Regions from separate parts of the Pseudomonas tructae genome, predicted to be linked through region 1. Evidence: riboswitches for the same ligand, from Rfam matches in the RefSeq annotation. Region 1 holds a riboswitch; the other holds the start of a gene.
The links. A riboswitch is a leader RNA that binds a small molecule or an ion and turns the genes downstream of it on or off. The one in region 1 is predicted to bind cobalamin.

Region 1 (7,303 bases):
CAACCTGGAAACCACCCGCAGCATCAACCAGAGCGAAACCTTCGAGGCGTTCATCGGCAGCCTGAGCCAGGCCCGCAAGGTCTATGTGCTGGGCTTTGGCAACAGCGTCTACCTGGCCGGGCTGGCGGCCTCGACCCTGGTGCCGTTCTGCGCCGACACCTGCGCCATCAGCATGGAAGGTGGTAACGAAAACGCCGCCTACCGCCTGGCAGCGATCACCGACCAGGACGTGCTGCTGGCCATCTCGCTGCCGCGCTACTCCCAGGACACCCTGCAACTGGCGCGTTTTGCCCACGAGCGCGGCGCCACGGTACTGGCGATTACCGACTCGCCGGCCTCGCCACTGACGCCCATTGCGCGCCACACGTTATTCGCCGCAGCCGACCACCCGGTGCTGACCAGCTCCAGCATTGCCGTGCTGGCACTGATCGAAGGCCTGGTGGCCGGCGTCATGGCGCGCAACAAGGAGGCCGTGAAGCTGGCCACCGAACTGACCGAGAGCGTGATGTCCTACCTGCATGTGCCGGGCGGCAAAATCCCGCGCAAGTGAGGCGGCAAAAACGCGGCAGGTGGATTAGGCTGTGTACGCGCCTTCGCGCGATCACCTTTCCAGGAGCTGAACGACAATGGATTGTTTTTCACCCAGCGATAAGCTGTTCATGCATCAGGCCTTGAGCGAAGGCCGCCGCGCCCTGCCCGCCTGCCTGCCGAATCCGCCGGTGGGCTGTGTGCTGGTGCGCAATGGCCAGATCATCGCGCGCGGCTTTACCCAGGCCCCGGGGCAACCGCATGCCGAAGCCATGGCCATGACCCGCTTCGTCGGCGATGCCGACGGCGTCACTGCCTATGTGACACTCGAGCCCTGCTCCTTTCATGGCCGTACCCCCTCCTGCGCCAATGCCTTGATCGAACGCGGCATCCAGCGCGTGTTCGTGGCCATGCTCGACCCTGACCCACGCAATGCCGGAGCGGGCATCAGGCGACTCGAAGAGGCCGGTGTCGAGGTGCATCTGGGCCTGTTGCAAGCACAAGCCGCAGGCGACCTGGGCCGCTACCTGAACCAGAGCGCTGGTGCTGAATCGTTAACGCCCGGTCTTGGCGCCTAGCACTATGGTCGAGCCCTTGCGCCGTAACATTTAGTACAAACCCCGGTCACGATTGTTTATGCTGGCGGGCTTATGCCATGGCGCATCGCCACATTCACAAGTATTCGCCCATGAAAATCTTCCTCGTTCTACTGTTCGTTTTCTCGGTTGCCTACGTCCATTTCCGTGGCCGGGTGCGGCACAAAGTCACCCGCCAGCTGGGTGATCACTCAAGCTTCCTGGCCCCGGTCAACGTGTTCCTGTACCTGTTTTCCAAGCTGCCGGCCAAGCCTTACCTGCCCGTCGAGTCCTTCCCCGAGCTCAAGCCGTTGCAGGACAACTGGCAGGAAATCCGCGCCGAGGCCCAGCAGTTGCTGCACGTCGGCGAGATCAAGAGTTCCAAGAACTACGACGACGTCGGTTTCAACTCATTCTTCAAGAGCGGCTGGAAACGCTTCTACCTCAAGTGGTACGGCGAAAGTCACCCCTCGGCCATGAAGCTGTGCCCGCGCACCACCGAACTGCTGCAAGGCATCGGCACGGTCAAGGCGGCGATGTTCGCCACCCTGCCGCCAGGCTCCAAGCTGGTTCGCCACCGCGATCCCTACGCCGGTTCCTACCGCTACCACCTGGGCCTGGACACGCCCAACGATGATGGCTGCTACATCTGCGTCGATGGTGAAAACTATGCCTGGCGCGATGGCGAGGGGGTGATTTTCGATGAGACCTACATCCACTACGCCGCGAACCAGACCGAGCACAACCGCATCATCCTCTTCTGTGATGTCGAGCGCCCGCTCAAGTACCGCTGGGCCACAGCGTTCAACCGCTGGTTCAGCAAGAATGTCATGGCGGCAGCAGCAGCGCCCAATGATGCCGGCGACAAGACTGGCGGTATCAACCGCCTGTTCACCCGCATCTACAAGATCCGTGAGCGCGGCAAGGCACTGAAGAAGCGCAACCGTACCCGTTACTACCTGGAGAAGTGGGCGGTGGTGGCGGCGCTTGTGCTGGTGTTTGTTTACATCTGATCTGCCCTGCGATATGACCAACGGCATCCCACCTTCGGAAAAACTGGCTTCACTGTCTTAGTTGCCAACCACACCAAGGTGAAGACAATGAGCATGATGGACTGGGATGCCTACCGTAAGCAGTTGATGGCCGGCATCGGCGATCTCAAGCAACTCTCTCCCGACACCGTGAACGGCTACATGACCGCCAGCGGCGCCGGGGCCAAGACCAACCACCTGGACGCCAAGACCCGCGAGCTGATTTCCCTGGCCGTGGCCGTCACCACCCGCTGTGACGGCTGCATCGCCGTGCACTCGGCCCAGGCGGTCAAGCACGGCGCCAGCCGCGAGGAAATCGCCGAAGCCCTGGGCGTGGCGGTGGCGATGAACGCCGGGGCGGCGCTGGTGTATTCAGCACGGGCCATGGACGCTGTGGGCAAGACCAGCCAGTAACGCCATCATCAAGACAACTGTGCGCCCTGCCCCGGCGCACAGTCGATCAGTCGCTTAGTTGACCCGGACCAATTGCGCACGTTGCGCGACTGGCACAGCATCGAGCATGACGATGTTCAGATCGCCCTGGGCTCGACCCGCAGTCAAAGGGCTGCCCATGTCGGCTGAAACACCTTCGGGCAACTTGTACATCGCGCCAGTGAGTGGGTCGACGATCAGCATGCCGACCAGACCGCCAATCAGGATATTGCCCCAGTACCAACCACTCAGACCGCTATCGAGGGTCACCGACTTCTCAGTGTAGCCATCCTTCCTGAACTGCAGGGTATAGGTCTGCCCCTTGAAGTAACCGCGCCCGGACTTGAGGGTCACAGTACTTGGCGTACTCCCGGAGTGAACCAGCTTGCCATCCTTGTCGAGGATGTCGAATGAAACGCCAGGCGGGACACTCGACACCGCCACCGGATAACGGCTGTCGCCTACAATGCTTGCACAACCGGACAACACCGTAGCCGCTGTCAGAGCAGCTACACCCATGCATTTGCGAATACTCATCTGCAGATTTCCAATCCGGATTTGCCTTCATTGGCCTGACTGCTCGGTGCAGTCGGGCGAATTGTAATCATTGCGATGTCATTAAGCCATCATCGAGTACCACATAAACAGTTGCACGCAAACGCCAACACTTTCAGACTCGCCGCTCACGCTGCAAGGAACCCCCATGATCCACATCCGCCCCATGACCGCCGCTGACTTCGCGCTTTTCTGGCCAACCTTCCAGGCCATTGTCAGTGCCCGCGAAACCTATGCCTTCGACCCGGCCATGAGCCAGGAACAGGCCCGCCAGTTGTGGCTGGAAACGCCACTGCGCACCCTGGTGGCTGAAGAAGGCGGTGTGCTGCTGGGCTCCTACTTTCTCAAGGCCAATGCCGCCGGCCCCGGCAGCCATGTGAGCAATTGCGGCTACATGGTCTGCGATGCCGCCCGTGGCCGTGGTGTGGCCCGATTGATGTGCGAACACTCCCAAGGCCTGGCGCGCGAGCTGGGCTTTAGCGCCATGCAGTTCAACTCGGTGGTGTCGAGCAACGAGGTGGCGGTGGCCTTGTGGCAGAAGCTGGGTTTCGCCATTGTCGGGCGCTTGCCCAACGCTTATCGCCACGCACGCCTGGGGCTGGTGGACAGCCTGGTGATGTACAAGTGGCTGGAAGAACCCAAACAGCCGATGCTGATCGGGCGCAAGAATATCGAGGCGGTGGTGTCGCGCAAACGCGGACGTTGAGCTCAACCTTGTGGGAGCGGGCTTGCCCCGCGATATTCAAAGGCCTATCAACAACTGGAAACTGATCTGGGCAAATGCGCAAGCCGTTGACTGCAAAGGTTTTCGGTGTTCAGATGCGCGCCAGTTTCAGGTGTCCTGCGCCGCCGTGCGCAGGGTGAAACGGGAAGCCGGTGCGTCATCTCCATGACCAGTCCGGCGCTGCCCCCGCAACGGTAAGCGAGCGAAGCCTTCGAAACACCACTGTGCCTTGGCATGGGAAGGTGAAGGCCTTCATGACCCTCGCAAGCCCGGAGACCGGCCTGAAGCCTTTGTTTGGCAACCCCGCGGTGGGCGGGCGCAGGCCGGTTGGCGTTCGCCTGCGCGCGCCATGCCTCCATGCGTTGTTCCCTCCGGGATTCATTCTTCCTGTTGATTGTGGAACGACATGTCCCGTAACTCCAAGCTTCACACCCTGGCGGCCAATGCCCTGGCCCCCTGCCTGGCCTTCGCCTTGCCGGCTTTCGCCGATGACAGCCAACCCTCTGCCCTGGCCCTGCCCTCCACGGCCATCACCAGCAGCAGCGACAACGAAACCGTCAGCCTGGCCACCCCGCTACCCGCTGGCTCGCGCCTGAACCTCAGCGCCATGGACACCCCGGCCAGTACCAGCAGCCTCACCGGCGAGGCCATCGAAGGGCGCAACAACCTCACCGTGCAGGACGCCGTGACCCGCTCGCCGGGCATCACCTCGGTGGCCACCCCGGGCAACGGCAACACCGCCTTGTCGGCTCGCGGCTTCAGCGGCCACGGCTCGGTGATGACCCTGTTCGACGGCTCGCGGATGTACACCGGCGCCGGTACCCAGAGCTTCCCGGTCGACCCGTGGATGGTCGAGCGCATCGATGTGATCCGTGGCCCGGCCTCGGTACTGTATGGCGAAGGCGCCACCGGTGCGGTGATCAACGTGATCCCGAAAAAACCGTTTGCCGGCGAGATCCGCAACCACCTGCGCCTGGGCTACGGTTCCTACGATCGTCAGCAACTGGGCCTGGACAGCGGTGGTTCGCTGAGCGAGCAGTTGAGCTACCGGGTGACCCTCAACCGCCAGGAAGGCAACGGCTGGATCGACCGTGGCGATTCGAAGAACCTGGCCATGAGCGCAGCCCTGCGCTTTGACCCCAGCGACGACCTGAGTTTTACCCTCGCCCACGAGCGCGGTGACGCCGACCCGATGAACTACTTCGGCACGCCGCTGATCGACGGCCATTACCGCGACAGCCTGCGCAAGAAAAACTACAACCTCAAGGACTCGGCCCAGCACTACCACGATGAGTGGACCCGCTTTAACACTGACTGGGTGATCAGCGACGCGATCAGCGCCAGCAACCAGCTGTACTACCTCAAGAGCCGCCGCCATTGGCGCAACGCCGAGGACTACACCTGGAACAGCGGCGTTAGCCAACTGGAGCGCGGCAGCTACCTGGAGATCAAGCACGACCAGGAACAGGTCGGCGACCGCCAGAGCTTCACCTTCGACCATTCGCTGTTGGGCCTGGCCAGCAAGACCGTGGTCGGCGCCGAGTACAACCGCATCCGCTTCGGCATCGACAGCAACTCGCCGTACAACGACATCGGCGGCGATTTCATCGACCCGTGGAACCCGGCGCCCGGCTACTTCCACAGTAAAGACCCGACCCGCCCGCAATCCGACAGCACCACCCGCACCTTTGCCCTGTTCGCCGAGAACCGCACCCAGCTGTCGGAGCGTTGGTCGCTGGTGACCGGCATTCGCCGCGACCAGAACCATATCGACCGCACCAACCTGGTCAACGACAGCCGTAGCGACCGCAGCCTGAGCGGCGGCAACTGGCGCGCCGGGCTGGTGTTCGCGGTCAACGACGAACTGAGCCTGTACGGCCAGTACTCCACCAGCGAGGATGGCGTCAGCGACCTGGCCACCCTGAGCCCGAGCCAGCAGCAGTTCGACCTGACCGAAGCCAAGCAGACCGAATTTGGCCTCAAGCAGCTGTTCTGGGATGGCCGTGGCGAGTGGACCCTGGCGGCCTACCATATCGTCAAGAAGAAGCTGCTGGTCGACAACCCGACCACTCACCAGAAAGAACAGGCCGGTCAGCAGACCTCCGATGGCCTGGAAGCGACCCTGGAACTGGCCCTGGCCAACCAGTGGCAGGTCTCGGCCAACGCCTCGGTGGTCCGCGCCAAGTACGACGACTTTGACCAGACCGTGGGTGGGCAGACCGTTTCGCGTGCCGGCAATCGCCCCAGCAACGTGCCACGGCGTACCGCCAACCTGTGGGTCAGCAAAGGCTTTAGCCACAACGTCGATGCCGGCGTGGGCCTGCGCTATGTCGATGAGCGCTATGCCAACACCGCCAACTCCCAGAGCGTGCCGGGCTTTACCGTGGTCGATGCCAACCTGGGCTGGCAGGTACTGCCGGATGTGCGCCTGGGCCTGCAGTTGAACAACCTGCTGGACCGCCGTTATACGGCCACCGCGCACAGTGGCGAGCAGTGGCTGATGGGTGAGCCACGGTCGTATTTTGCGACAGTGGATTACACATTCTGAGGTGAACCGGGGCTGCGTTGCAGCCCATCGCCGGCAGCGCCGGCTTCCACGGTAGCGAGTCAGCCTATTGACTCTTGATAGGCGTGCTTATCCAGTTGAGGTGGCGACGCTGCCGGCCCCTTCCGCCCTTACGGCGGCTCACTTTTGTCTTGGCAAAAGTGAGCAAAACCGCTCGCTCAATCATCCGGCCCTGCGCTGCGCTCCGGGTTCCCTCCTTACGCACCGACTCCGGGGGCCGCACCGAAGGGACATCCATGTCCCTCGGCGCTTTACGGCCCATCCATGGGCCTGCACCCCCTCCATCGGTGCTCCACTCGGCCTACTGACATCGCGAAAAATCAAAAGCCAGATCAACAGCACAATTCGCTTCGCTCTTGCTGGCTGAGGTCGCACACCACATTTGTGTTCACACCGCGCTGTTGATCTTGATCTTGATCTTGATCTTGATCTTGATCTGCAGCGACTTCAGTAGGCCGAGTGGAGCACCGATGGAGGGGGTGGAGGGCCATGGATGGCCCGCAAAGCGCCAACGGGCAGGAAGCCCGTGTGGCGCGGCCCCTGGAGTCGGTGCGTAAGGAGGGAACCCGAAGCGCAGCGCAGGGCCGGATGCAGGAGCAGGCGGTTTTGGTTCCTTTTGCCAAGACAAAAGGGACCCGCCGTAAGGGCGGAAGGGGCCGGCAGCCTCACCACATCAACTGGATCAGCACACATGCGCAGACCAACCCTGAGCCCTTTTCATAGATCAGGATTAGAGATGTGTAGATACCGATGCTCATCGCGGGGCAAGCCCGCTCCCACAATGTGGACTGCCCGCGATGGGCCGAAACACAGCCCCAAATCTCAAGTAGACAGCTTATGTATACTGGCAGGCTCGCATAAAGCGACAAGGTTAAGCCCACTGATCTGCTGT
Region 2 (7,303 bases), 470 kb from region 1:
CGCAGATCGCCTGCAGCACCGGGATATCGCGACGGAACGGGCGCAGGTGCGGCTGCTCGGGGCTGGACTGGGCAAAGCCTGTGGTGTTGATGATCAGCGCGGCATCGACCTGGTCCAGCCAGTCTTCCACCTGTTGCAGGCAACCGGCTTCCTTGAGGCTGGCCACGGCGATCGGCAAGGGATTGAGCCCGGCCAGTTGCAAACGCTCGCAGAAGGTATCGATAAAGGCGGTGTTGGCCGCCTGCAAGTGCGAGCGGTAGAACAGGATCGGCACCACCGGTTGCTCCACCTGCCACTGCCCGAACCAATCCTCCAGCACTGCAGCAGCCTTGCGCGGGTGATACACCGCCGTACGCGGCAACTGTTGCGGCTCGCTCCAGGGGTAGTCGCACGCCAGGTACTGACTGGCCAGGCAGTTGAACAGGTTCAGGGCATTGGCCTTGCCGCCCTGGCGCAGAAAGTGCCAGAGCCGCTCGGCCTGATCGGCCGGCACCGTGCTCAGGCTGCTCAGTTCCGGGTCCGGGCGGTCGTCGCCCGGCACCAGGATCAGCTGTACACCACGGGCTGCCAGTTCCAGCAACTGCTCCACACCGTAGCGCCAGTAGCCGACGCCACCGTGCAACGACACCAGGATGACCTTGGCATGACGCAAGACCTCGTCGACGTAAAGGTCGACCGAGGCGTGATTCTGTACCTGCATCGGGTTGGCCAGACGCAGGCTGGGGAAATCCTCGGGCAACTGCTGGGCGGTTTCGGCCAGCAGTGCCAGGTGCGAATCACCGCTGCAGAGGATTACCAGCTCGGCCGGGGTCTGGCCGAGGTCGGCAATGCTGTCGTCCGGTACAAAGCCACCGGGCTGGGTCCGCAGCAGGTGCATGACTCAAGCGCCCAGGGCAGCGCGCAGGCTCGCTTCCAGTTGCAGCGCATCCAGCTCCTGGCCGATCAGCACCAGGCGCGTGGTACGCGGTTCTTCGCTGCGCCAGGCGCGGTCGAAATGCTTGTCGAAACGGGTGCCCACGCCCTGGATCAGCAAGCGCATCGGCTTGCCCGGAATCGCTGCGAAGCCTTTGACCCGCAGGATGCCGTGCTGCACCACCAGTTGGGTCAGGGCGTCGAGCAACAGGCTTTCATCGGCTTGCGGCAATTCGATGGAGATCGAATCGAAGGCATCGTGGTCATGGTCGTCGTGATCGTCACCGTCATGGTGCGAGTCGTGGTGAGTACGGCGCCCATCGATGTGCGCCTCGGACTCGGCGCCCAGGCCCAACAGCACGTCCAGCGGCAGACGGCCGCTGCTGGCTTCGATCACCTTGACCGCTGGCGGCAGCTCTTCTTCGACCTCGGCGCGAACCTTGGCCAGGTCATCGGCAGCGATCAGGTCGGCCTTGTTCAGGACCACCAGGTCGGCGCTGGCCAGTTGATCGGCGAACAGCTCGTGCAGCGGCGATTCGTGGTCCAGGTTAGGGTCGAGTTTGCGCTGGGCGTCGACCTGATCCGGGTAGGCGGCAAAGGTGCCCGCAGCAACGGCCGGGCTGTCGACCACGGTAATCACCGCATCAACCGTGCAGGCGTTGCGAATCTCTGGCCACTGGAAGGCTTGCACCAGTGGCTTGGGCAGGGCCAGGCCGCTGGTTTCGATGAGGATGTGGTCCAGGTCGCCGCGACGGGCCACCAGCTCGCGCATCACCGTGAAAAATTCTTCCTGCACGGTGCAGCACAGGCAGCCGTTGGCCAGCTCATAGACGCGGCCGCTGGCCTCTTCTTCGGTGCAACCGATGCTGCACTGTTTAAGGATTTCGCCGTCGATGCCCAGCTCGCCGAACTCGTTGACGATCACCGCGATGCGCCGCCCCTGGGCGTTGTCGAGCATATGCCGCAGCAGCGTGGTCTTGCCCGAGCCGAGAAAGCCGGTAACGATGGTGACGGGGAGTTTGGCCAGTGTTTTCATGTCGATGCCCTTGGCAGGATGGCGGGCATGCGGGACGATCGCCAAAGGTGTCACGCACCTGGCCTGTTCGCCACCGGATCACCCCGCCCGGTTGAATGTCGGAAACTGTTCGAGGCAGGTCTCCTGGCTTGCATTGCACCGGCCCCGGGGCCAGTCGCACGACGCCTTCCCGCAAGGCTTGCAGTGGCTGTGTCGAACGCTTGAATGCTTACAGTTGCGGGGGCAGCCGCGGCTTGAACCGCGTTCCCGTCTTAGCTTCGGCCAACGCCGAAGAACCTCGAAGCGGCTAGGCTACGCAGTGCCCGGTGAGCGGTCAACTGCTGTCACGATTGACGCCTGCCTGCGCCCGTGATTTGCTAAGGCCATTCGTTTGGGTGCCCTGTAAGGGTGAAACTGGGAAACCGGTGCGTCATACGCTTCTTTATTGAGGTGTACGACAAGTCCGGTGCTGCCCCCGCAACGGTAAGTGAGAAAAGCGTCAGTACCACTGTGCCCGCTGTCTGGCATGGGAAGGTGACGCCTGTGGTGTGGCCACCTGCCCCACCCTCACCAGCCCGGAGACCGGCCCAACGCTAGACCGAACAAACCCGCGGTGGGCGGGCGCTGTTGCAACCCCTGGGCGAATCGCGTGCAGGGGCTCGCTGCGCTTGCCTGTTGCCGACAACACCAAGAGGAAAGCGCCATGCGTACCAGTACCGCCAGTCATTCAGCCGTTACCCCTTCAAGCCTCAGCCAACGCCTGCTGGTTGCTGTCGGCGCTTCGCTGCTGGGCCTGTGCCTGGTGTACTTCGCCGGTTTCTCGCACATCGAAGCGGTGCACAACGCTGCCCACGATACCCGCCACAGCGCCGCCTTCCCTTGCCACTGAGTGCTGCCCCGATGATCAAGCGTATTGCCAGTACCGCAGGCTTTACCGGCCTGCTGGCCGCCCTGCTGCTGACCCTGCTGCAAAGCTTCTGGGTCGCGCCGCTGATTCTTCAGGCGGAAACCTATGAAAGCGCCGCGCCAGCGGTCGAGACGGCCCATGAACATGCCGCCGGCACCGCCGAGCATCATCACGACAGCGAAGCCTGGTCGCCGGAAGACGGCTGGCAGCGGGTGCTGTCGACCACCGGCGGTAACCTGGTGGTGGCGGTCGGTTTCGCCCTGATCCTTGCCGCGCTCTACAGCTTGCGCGCACCGAAGACGGTGATCAGCGGTGCGCTCTGGGGCCTGGGCGGCTTTGCCGTGTTCTGCCTGGCACCGACCCTGGGCCTGCCACCGGAACTGCCGGGCACCGCTGCCGCCGACCTGGCCCAGCGTCAGGCCTGGTGGGTCGGTACCGCTGCCGCCACTGCGGTCGGGCTCGGGTTGATTGTGTTCGCTCACAACTGGCTGCTGAAAGCTCTGGGCGTGGTGCTGCTGGTGGTGCCCCATGTGATCGGCGCGCCGCAACCTGAGGTGCACCAGATGCTCGCCCCAGAAGCCCTGGAAGCCGAGTTCAAGGTCGCATCCCTGCTGACCAACGCCGCGTTCTGGCTGGCCCTGGGCCTGATCAGCGCCTGGCTGTATCGCCGCTCCAGCCAGGCCTGACGGGATGCAGTTGTACCTCGGCCTGGGTTGCCGTCGCGGCTGCCCGGCCGACGCCCTGGGTGAGTTGCTCACCCGCACCCTGCTCGCCCATGACCTGCCGCCCGGCGCGGTCATGGGCCTTGCCAGCATTGACCTCAAGCACGACGAACCCGGCCTGCACGCGCTGGCCCGGCGCCTGGGCGTGCCGCTGCTGTTCTACAGCGCGGCGCAATTAGCCGCATTCGAACACCACCTGAGCCATCGTTCTGCTGTGGCCTACCAGCACAGCGGCTGTTATGGCGTGGCCGAAAGCGCCGCCCTGGCCCTGGCCGCGCAGTTTGCTGGCCAGCCACGCCTGCTGGTACCGCGGACCTTGCAGGCCGACGCCAGCCTGGCATTGGCCTGCAGCAGTGATTTTCGCTGATAATCAGCGCTTTCCAGCCAAGGACACCCCATGACCGTCTATTTCATCGGCGCCGGCCCCGGCGATCCCGAGTTGATCACCGTCAAGGGCCAGCGTCTGATCCATCGTTGCCCGGTGATCATCTATGCCGGCTCCCTGGTGCCGGCCGCCGTGCTCGAAGGGCACAGCGCGCAGACGCTCATCAACAGTGCCGAACTGCACCTGGCGCAGATTATCGAGGCGATCAAACAGGCGCACGACCAGGGCCTGGATGTGGCCCGGGTACACAGCGGTGACCCGAGCCTGTACGGCGCCATCGGTGAACAGATCCGCTACCTGCGCGAACTGGGTATTCCCTATGAAATCATCCCAGGCGTTACCGCCGTGGCCGCCAGCGCCGCCCTGCTCGGCTGCGAACTGACCCTGCCCGACATCGCCCAGACCGTGATCCTCACCCGCTATGGCGACAAGTCACCGATGCCCGCAGGTGAGCAACTGGCCGACCTGGCCCGTCACCGCAGCACCCTGGCGATTCACCTGGGGGTCAAGCACCTGGAGAAGATTGTCGAGGAACTGCGCCCGCACTACGGCGGTGATTGCCCGATTGCGGTGGTTCATCGCGCTACCTGGCCGGATCAGGACTGGGTGCTGGATACGCTTGATGGTATTGTCCGGCAGGTACAGGCCAAGGGTTTTCGCCGTACTGCACTGATCCTGGTCGGCCGGGTACTGGCCAGCGACAGTTTTTCCGAGTCGGCGCTGTATCGCGCCAGCCATGCCCATCTCTATCGCCCCTGACAAAGGATCTGATCATGCTCGAACTGCGCCCCAACTGTGAATGCTGCGGCACTGACCTGCCCGGCGACAGCCAGGATGCCCTGATCTGCTCGTTCGAATGCACGTTTTGCAAGGATTGCGATGAGCGTCAGCTCAAGGGCCAGTGCCCCAATTGCGGCGGAGAGCTGGTCAAGCGACCGGCGCGCTCGGCGGCCAAGCTGGTCAACAACCCGGCCTCGACCCAGCGGATCGTCAAGGAACACGGCTGCACAAGCCACTGAGCTAGTGGGAGCGGGGTTGCCCCGCGATAGCTTTCTGTCAGCTATATCGCTTCGCGGGGCAAGCCCGCTCCCACAACAAGTCCGCTCTGCTCACGGGGTCTGGTACTGGCTCAGGTATTTGTCCAGGGTCGCCTTGTCGCCACTGTCATCCCCCGCCACCTGCCACAAGCGCCGCTCGATGCCCTGGGCCAGCAGGTGCCCCACCGCTGCCTCGATCGCCGACAGTACGCACAGCTGCGCCGGCTCGTTGGTGGTGTAGCCGACCTCGGCTTCCAGCAGTTTCTTGAATTCGATGAACTTGAACACCCCGGCGCTGCGCCCGACCGAGTAGATGGTCTTGCTGGTCATGACGTTGGCCAGGACCTGGCCGCTGCGCACGTCCACCGCCCGCAGGTTGACCGAGACCTGGTCGACCCGGTACTCGCGCGACAGGTCGATGCCCAGGTAACGCGCGCCCTCGCCGCCACTGCGCACGTTGGTGTCGTAGGCAATGATGCCGCCTTCCAGCATCAGGTTGGCCGCCTGCAGCGGTGGCAGTTCACCAAGGATGTTCACCGGGGTGTCGGGCTTTTTCTGCGAGGCGCGGATGATCTTGCGTTCGGTCAGCAGGTTCTGCAGCCCCTCGCGTTCGAGTACCACGAACCAGCCGCTGGCCTGCAGGGCATCCATCAGCATGCTTGCCGCACCCTGGGTGACGCTGGTGGAAAACGAGCTGGCCGGGGTCGGTTTGTATTGCCCGGTCTGGTCGCGAAAGCCGTACACCACCGCCATCAGCCGGCCCTTGGGCCGCGGCATGTTGAGCAGGTCGTAGTAGGTCGAGGCGCGTGGCGTCAGGGTCGGGCTTTCGCTGTCCTGTTCGGCCGACATCGGCTCGCGCAGGCTGCAGCCTTGCAAGGCGGCCAGGATCAGCAGTGTGCTCAGAAATCGTTTCATGGCTGTTTCTCCCCGTTGTCCCGCCCCGTCAAGGGGCCAGGCCGTTGACCTGGATTTCCGAAATCTCACCGGTGACCCGGTCGGTGACCTGAATACTCAAGGCCCCCGAGTCGTCGATGACATTGATGATGAAGGCGTCGGTCTGCAGGCTGCCGGTATTGCCGTTGTTGATGTTGGTCAGCAGTTGCGACAGCAGGCGCGATTCCAGCTGGCTGGTGAAGCGCTCCAGCGCCGAGGTGCTGGCGAAGGCCGAAGCGCGGTCCTTGATCGCCGGGTCGTCGTGATCGTTCTGCGCCTGGGCGTTGTTGAGCAACCAGGTGCCGTTCAACGGGTTGCCGCCGAACGCCGGGTTGACCGGGGTGTAGACCAGCTCCGTGGCGCCGGCCTGGCTGCCCAGGGCGGCCAGCAGCGCGAAGGCCAGGCGGCGGGTTTTGTTATTGTTCATAGCTCGTCCCTCTCCAGATCAGTGGTGTCCTGCAGCAGCATCTGCAGCTTGCGCTGGATGATCTGCGCCTTGACCAGGTCCGCAGCCTCGTAGGCGGCGTCCTTGAGTTCGGTGGTGTTGGGTGGCAGAAAACGCCGGTACATCACCCGTTGCTCGTACTCGACCGTCACCAGGCTGCCCCAGCGCGGGTCGGGCCGTTCGCGTACCACCAGGTTGAAATCCAGGCGGCTGGTGGCACGCAGTCGCTCGGCGAAGCTGTAATAGAAGTCATGGCCGATGTGCGAGATGGTGTTGTCGACGATAAAGCCCATCATCTCGTCCTCGGCGCCGCCCCGGGCGGTGCCGGCCAGCAGCACCAGGGCCAGGGCGCAGGCACTGAGGCGGTTCATTGCCCGGCTCCCTGGGCCAGGCCCTTGCGCGCACCCGCTGCGGTTTCGGCAAAAGCTTTTTCGGCAACGAACTGCCAGTCGCTGTAGTGCTCCAGGCCCTCGAACTCGGCCCACTGCGCGGCAAAACCGCTGCGCTTGCGCGGCATCGCCTGGGAGCGGCTGTAGACGCCAGTGATACGCCCATCGATCGAACGCAGCAGGCCCCAGTCGTCGCTGTGGGTCATCGGGTCCGGGTACAGCCTGCGCAGGTGGCGCCTGGGGTCGGGGTAACGGTTGTCTTCGAGCAGTTCTTCCAGGCTCTGCGGGTACTGAGCGAGTCCCGGCGAGCTGCGAAAGTAGCTGCGCAAGGCCTGGGCGTACTGCGCGCCGACCCACAGCAGCTCGCGTTCGCGTTCGCGCTGGGCGACGCTCGACCACAGCGTGCCGGTGGCCGCCAGGACCATGCCGGTGACGGCGATCAGCAGCAACACGCCCAGGTAGGTGAAGCCTGCCTGCCCGGCCTTACCACTCGGCATAAAGGCTGCCATCACGGGCCCTCCCGGTTGAGCCGCTCTTGATGTCGGCCACTGAACCTGC

Region 2: it holds a riboswitch for cobalamin, as region 1 does, so the genes downstream of both, EXN22_RS13660 (CbtB domain-containing protein) here and EXN22_RS11600 (TonB-dependent receptor) in region 1, are expected to answer to the same signal.

What each region holds. Positions count from the first base shown of each region.
Region 1 is NZ_CP035952.1:2,506,026-2,513,328, reverse strand. Features, by position in the region: gene EXN22_RS11630 (MurR/RpiR family transcriptional regulator) at 1-550, shown strand, start outside; gene ribD (bifunctional diaminohydroxyphosphoribosylaminopyrimidine deaminase/5-amino-6-(5-phosphoribosylamino)uracil reductase RibD) at 627-1,106, shown strand; gene lpxO (lipid A hydroxylase LpxO) at 1,217-2,116, shown strand; gene EXN22_RS11615 (carboxymuconolactone decarboxylase family protein) at 2,204-2,548, shown strand; gene EXN22_RS11610 (hypothetical protein) at 2,603-3,103, opposite strand; gene EXN22_RS11605 (GNAT family N-acetyltransferase) at 3,270-3,827, shown strand; cobalamin riboswitch at 3,939-4,144, shown strand; gene EXN22_RS11600 (TonB-dependent receptor) at 4,252-6,393, shown strand.
Region 2 is NZ_CP035952.1:2,979,285-2,986,587, reverse strand. Features, by position in the region: gene cobN (cobaltochelatase subunit CobN) at 1-877, opposite strand, end outside; gene cobW (cobalamin biosynthesis protein CobW) at 881-1,948, opposite strand; cobalamin riboswitch at 2,045-2,243, opposite strand; cobalamin riboswitch at 2,303-2,532, shown strand; gene EXN22_RS13660 (CbtB domain-containing protein) at 2,631-2,816, shown strand; gene EXN22_RS13655 (CbtA family protein) at 2,828-3,520, shown strand; gene EXN22_RS13650 (cobalamin biosynthesis protein) at 3,525-3,923, shown strand; gene cobM (precorrin-4 C(11)-methyltransferase) at 3,954-4,700, shown strand; gene EXN22_RS13640 (DUF1272 domain-containing protein) at 4,715-4,960, shown strand; gene EXN22_RS13635 (CsgG/HfaB family protein) at 5,051-5,893, opposite strand; gene EXN22_RS13630 (curli assembly protein CsgF) at 5,922-6,338, opposite strand; gene csgE (curli production assembly/transport protein CsgE) at 6,335-6,727, opposite strand; gene EXN22_RS13620 (type II secretion system protein) at 6,724-7,254, opposite strand; gene EXN22_RS13615 (type II secretion system protein) at 7,229-7,303, opposite strand, start outside.